DNA from 2 places in the Clostridium nitrophenolicum genome. Region 1 is predicted to be linked to the other one. Evidence: a T-box and tRNA genes for the amino acid it is inferred to sense, from the RefSeq annotation. Region 1 holds a T-box; the other holds one or more tRNA genes.

Region 1 (3,139 bases):
TAGGTTAGAACAGCTTCCTATTTCAAAGTATTTTTTCTGTCTAGGAGACCAAGCTTCTACGTCTACTGATTTTACTTTTAAGTCTGCTAAGTCACCTGAGCAGCATTCTAAAGTTCTTACTGGTATATCTAAAGAACGGAATAGATCTACTGTATTTTGCCATAATTTATCGTACCACATCATGCTGTCTTCTGGCTTACATACAACAATCATTTCTTGCTTTTCAAATTGGTGAATTCTATATACTCCTCTTTCTTCAATACCATGAGCTCCTTTTTCTTTTCTGAAGCAAGGTGAGTAACTAGTTAATGTGTGTGGTAAAGATTCTTCTGGTAATATAGTATCAATAAATTTACCAATCATAGAATGTTCGCTAGTTCCTATTAAATATAAATCTTCACCTTCTATTTTGTACATCATAGCATCCATTTCTGCAAAACTCATAACACCAGTTACAACTTCGCTACGAATCATGAAAGGTGGAATGCAATATGTAAAACCACGGTTTATCATAAAGTCTCTAGCATAGGAAATTACTGCAGAATGAAGTCTAGCAATATCTCCCATTAGGTAATAGAAACCATTACCAGCAACCTTTCTAGCACTGTCTAAGTCAACTCCATTGAATTTTTCCATGATGTCAGTATGATATGGAACTTCAAAATCAGGTACAACTGGCTCTCCATAACGCTGAACTTCAACATTTTCACTATCGTCTTTACCAATTGGAACACTTGGGTCAATTATATTTGGAATAGTCATCATATTCTTTTTAATTTTTTCTTCCAATTCGCCTTCTTTTGCTTCTAATTGAGCTAAACGTTCAGACTCTGCTGTAACCTTTTTCTTCATTTCTTCTGCTTCTTCTTTTTTGCCTTGAGCCATTAATCCGCCGATTTCCTTTGAAATCTTGTTTCTATCAGCTCTTAAAGCATCTGCTTCTGTCTTTACATTTCTAAGTTCAAGGTCCATAGCGATTACCTCATCTACTAAACCTAACTTATTATCCTGAAACTTTTTCTTCATGTTTTCCTTAACAATTTCAGGGTTTTCTCTTACAAATCTTAAATCTAACATAATTTTCCCTCCTAAGTTAAATGTAAATATTATTTTGTCTTAAACCATAAGATAAAAAAACTTCCGTCCCATATATAAACATTTATATATGGGACGGAAGGAATCCGCGTTGCCACCCAAATTGCTGATCTATAATAAGAACCAGCCACTCGACAGTAGTATAAAGGCTACCAACCTTTCGATTCATCACCGACAGCTCCAAAAGTGGAACGATTTAACCTTTCACCGATTCTCACCAACCATCGGCTCTCTAAAGAAATTTATAAATCATAGCTTTTATCAACACTGTTTCCCTAATATATATTATAACCTAATTATACATAATTTTATACGTATTTGCAAGTAAAGACTTAATTTAATATTTCTCACCAATTTATAACAGTCTAAGGGGTAAGGTATCATAAGCAGGTAATAAGAATAATCTATCTTTACTTATGGGCTAAATATTCAATTTTTAGGTCAAGAAAATTTATAATAAGATTTACCATAGTTAATTTTAAGATAGACTTTTTGATATCAGTATATTATTTAAAAGCACCTTTATATTGCTCTGGATAATCAATATCTAGATTTCTAATTTTTGCTTCATTTAATACAAAGTATGGATTTCTTAAAAGTTCCCTACCAATTGCAACTAAGTCTGATCTATCATTTGATATTATTTCCTCCACCATATTAACATCTGTTATCAATCCAACAGCTATTGTAGGAATATTACATTTAGTCTTAATTGTATTTGAAAAATTAACTTGATATCCTGGGTACGTATTTATTTCTGCTGGAACCAATCCTCCTGTACTTACATGTACAATGTCAATATATTCTTTGACATCATTTATAATTTCAACCATGTCATGTAAATTTATTCCACCATTTTTATAATCATAAGCTGACACTCTAAGCAAAATTGACTTTTCCTTTGGCCATACTTCAACTACCACTTGTAGTACTTCTTTAAGAAATCTTGTTCTATTTTTTATATTTCCGCCATATTCGTCTACTCTTAAGTTTGATAATGGTGATAGGAATTGATGTATCAAATAGCCATGAGCTGCATGTATTTCTATAGCATCAAATCCAGCCTCATCAGCTCTTTTAGCTGCCTCTTTAAAGCTTAGTATAATTTCTTTTATTTTATCTTTAGTTAGTTCTTTAGGTAATGAACTTTTTTCATCAAATTTAACTGCACTTGGAGCCACAACTTCACCAGCTGCTCCTACGTATTTTCTTCCACCATGATTTAATTGAATAGCAATTTTAGAACCATACTTCTTAACACCATTAACAATGTTTTTTAATCCATCTACGTGAGCATCATCCCAAATTCCTAAATCATTATCTGTTATTCTTCCATTTTTAGCTACTCCTGTAGCTTCAACTATGATAAGACCAACTCCGCCAATAGCTCTTGTAACATAATGATTGTAATGAAATTCATTTGCTTTGCCAGTCTCATCAGAAGAATACATGCACATCGGTGGCATAACAATCCTGTTCTTTAAATTTGTATTTTTTAAAATATAACTTTTGAAGGTATTCATAATTTTAATCTCCTTTTATTTAAATTTCTTGCTTATTGCCATTATATTTTATATACTATACTTTGAAAAGTAGTGATATTTTTTTCATATAATTTCAAAAAAGTAAGTAATGTGATAAATCAATAGATGAAAGGAATTTTATTTATGTCAGAAATTAAACTTGAACGTGGAAATCCTTCTGATAAATGTCCTATAGAAGCGGCAATAGATATCATAGGTAGCAAATGGACATTTCTAATAATAAGAGATTTATTAATAGACGGAACAATAAGATTTGGTGATTTGTTACGTTCTCTAGAAGGAATAAGCCCAAAAACCCTATCTCTTAGACTTCGCGAATTAGAAAAATTCGGTTTAGTTAATAGAATCGTTTATCCAGAAGTTCCTCCAAAAGTTGAATATGAATTAACTGAAAAAGGTAAAAAATTAGAAGCTGTATTTATAGAATTGAAGAAGTGGGGACTTACAATTATAGAGTAATAAAAAATTCTATGTTACTATTTGAAAGTAAATTATTCTTA
Region 2 (3,139 bases), 1.7 Mb from region 1:
GAATATATAATGCTTAGAATACCTAATATACCAAATCCTAAGGTTCCAGATGGAGAAACAGATGCAGATAACATAGAGATAAGAAAATGGTCAGAGACTACAAAATTCGATTTTGAACCTAAGGCTCATTGGGATTTAGGAACAAACCTTAATATATTAGAATTTGAAAGAGGAGGAAAGGTTGCAGGTTCGAGATTTACTTTTTATAGGGGGTTAGGAGCTAGACTTGAAAGAGCACTTATATCATATTTTTTAGACTTTCATACTGAAAAACATGGCTATGAAGAGTTGTTACCACCATACATGGTTAATAGAACTAGTATGATTGGAACAGGACAGCTGCCAAAGTTTGAAGAAGATGCATTTAGAGTTTCAAACAATGATTTCTACTTAATACCAACGGCAGAAGTGCCTGTAACTAATTTCTATAGAGATGAAGTCTTAAAAGGCGAAGATTTGCCAATAAAACATGTGGCTTATAGCGGATGTTTTAGAGCTGAAGCTGGTTCAGCAGGAAGAGATACAAGAGGTCTTATAAGACAGCACCAATTTAATAAGGTTGAGCTTGTTAAATTTACAAAGCCAGAGCAATCCTATGAGGAGCTTGAAAAGTTAACTAATGATGCGGAAGAAGTTCTTCAAGGATTAGGAATTCCTTATAGAGTGGTCAGAATATGTAAGGGGGACTTAGGATTTACGGCAGCGCTTAAATATGATATAGAGGTTTGGATGCCAAGCTACAATAGATATGTAGAGATATCAAGTTGTAGTAACTTTGAAGATTTTCAAGCAAGACGTGCTAATATAAAATATAAAGAAACTGAAAAAGGTAAGCTACAATATGTACATACATTAAATGGTTCGGGAGTTGCTGTTGGAAGAGCTTTAGCTGCAATTCTTGAAAATTATCAGCAAGCAGATGGAAGTGTAGTAATTCCAGAAGTTTTAAGGCCATATATGGGCGGAAGAGAAGTAATAAAATAACATAAATATTTTCAAAAAGAACTGTTGACATATGTACTTATGGTTGATATAATAATACATGTCAACAGGCAAGGAAAGATGGTCGAGTTGGTTTAAGGCACCGGTCTTGAAAACCGGCGTACGGGTGACCGTACCCAGGGTTCGAATCCCTGTCTTTCCGCCAATTTTTTTTAACTAAAATTAGGGCATGGAGAAATACTCAAGTGGCCGAAGAGGCGCCCCTGCTAAGGGCGTAGGTCGGGAAACCGGCGCGAGGGTTCAAATCCCTCTTTCTCCGCCATGTAAGCACCTATTATGGTGCTTATCTAATTTAAATAATATAAAATTATATTAGAGTAAAAATATTGTTGACTTTCTTAATTAAATATGTTATCATGTTTAATATTGGATGTATGGAAAGATGGTCGAGTTGGTTTAAGGCACCGGTCTTGAAAACCGGCGTACGGGTGACCGTACCCAGGGTTCGAATCCCTGTCTTTCCGCCAATTTTTTTTTAACTAAAATTAGGGCATGGAGAAATACTCAAGTGGCCGAAGAGGCGCCCCTGCTAAGGGCGTAGGTCGGGAAACCGGCGCGAGGGTTCAAATCCCTCTTTCTCCGCCATGTAAGCACCTGAATTAAGGTGTTTTTTAATTTGTAGCATAATGTGTTTTAAACTAACCATATTAATAAATTTTGATTTATAGCATATAATAATTAATATTAATTTGATTTTTTTGAACATTTATGTTAAAATAATTATGTTAAATATGCGTCGGTAGCTCAGTTGGATAGAGTAGCTGGCTACGAACCAGTTGGTCGGGGGTTCGAATCCTCTCCGACGCACCATAAAAAGCTTGTGATTATTCATCACAAGCTTTTATTTTTTTACCTATCTTTTCACCCATTAATACTCTACTTTCATATCCTTTAGAAGATTGTTCAATTATGTCTTTATCAATTTTTACTTTATTCTTTTCTAAGAATAGTATTGTTGTCGAGCCACCAAACTTAAAATAGCCCTTTTCATCACCTTTTTTTATATCCATTCCAGGTGAATATGTTTGTATAATGGAACCTACACAAGTAGCACCTACCTCTATGTGAAGTATATCTCCAAAGTTTTTAGAATGAAAAATACTCCACTCTCTTTTATTTCTGCAGAAAAGCTCAGGAATTTGTTCTAAAGCAGTTGGATTTACAGAATAATAATCTCCAGTAATTTTTATGGTCTCCTCACACACACCGTCATCTATAAAATGAAATCTATGATAATCAGTAGGACAAAGTCTCAATATTAAGCAAATACCCTCTGAGAATTTTTCAGATATACTAGGATTATTTATAAGTTTACCTAAACTATATGTGAAGCCTTTTACTTGAACCAACTTATTTAAATCAATATTCTCATAGGCTAGAAGTCTTCCATCACCAGGAGAAATTAAAGAGTTAATATCATTATCTATAGGTCTTGCTTCTTTTTTTAACTTTCTTGTAAAGAAGTCATTAAATGATTCAAACTCATCTGCACTTTTTTCACTATGAGTCATATTAATATCAAAATCTTTAATAAAAGAATGAACTTTTTTAATACTTCTCTTACTATCACAAAACGAACCATATATTTTAGAAAAAAACTTTTTCTTAATTAATAACTCCAATAACTTCATTCCAACAGGAGATGAATATGTCCATTGAAGATATTTATCTCCTGCGACTTTTTCTATTTCATATTGTTTTATTTTTCTATTGTAATATTTAACCATATACAGACCTCTCTTGTGTTAATATTTATTTTTGATGTAGTATAAAATACTTATTATAATTATCAGTTATTATTTATTTATTGTCAATTTATAATGAAATAACTCCTAAAAGTTCTAAAAACTATTGAGTTATTTTAACAACATAGTATAATGTAAATTGAAATAACTATACTGACCGGTCAACTAATATATAAATCTGGAGTGGTATTGATGAATAAAACAAAAAGAACAATATTTGAATCTGCTATAAAAATATTTTCGCAAAACGGTTATAGTGGTGCAACAATGGATTCAATAGCGTCTGATGCGGGAGTAGCAAAAGGAACATTATATTATCATTTTAAAAGCAAGGAAGAAATATTTAATTACATAATAAAAGAAGGAATGAATATCATAAAAGAAAGAATAGA

The links. The T-box of region 1 lies ahead of serS (serine--tRNA ligase). A T-box ahead of a tRNA ligase gene usually reads a tRNA of that ligase, here a tRNA-Ser.
Region 2: it encodes a tRNA-Ser, which carries the amino acid that the T-box ahead of serS (serine--tRNA ligase) is inferred to sense. The anticodon was not compared.

The regions. Positions count from the first base shown of each region.
Region 1 is NZ_AP042469.1:1,592,313-1,595,451, reverse strand. It holds gene serS (serine--tRNA ligase) at 1-1,077, opposite strand, end outside; T-box leader at 1,164-1,369, opposite strand; gene namA (NADPH dehydrogenase NamA) at 1,602-2,618, opposite strand; gene ACZ5N4_RS07435 (winged helix-turn-helix transcriptional regulator) at 2,763-3,098, shown strand.
Region 2 is NZ_AP042469.1:5,634,212-5,637,350, forward strand. It holds gene serS (serine--tRNA ligase) at 1-984, shown strand, start outside; tRNA gene ACZ5N4_RS26810 (tRNA-Ser) at 1,057-1,147, shown strand; tRNA gene ACZ5N4_RS26815 (tRNA-Ser) at 1,174-1,264, shown strand; tRNA gene ACZ5N4_RS26820 (tRNA-Ser) at 1,379-1,469, shown strand; tRNA gene ACZ5N4_RS26825 (tRNA-Ser) at 1,497-1,587, shown strand; tRNA gene ACZ5N4_RS26830 (tRNA-Arg) at 1,736-1,812, shown strand; gene ACZ5N4_RS26835 (phosphatidylserine decarboxylase) at 1,827-2,729, opposite strand; gene ACZ5N4_RS26840 (TetR/AcrR family transcriptional regulator) at 2,940-3,139, shown strand, end outside.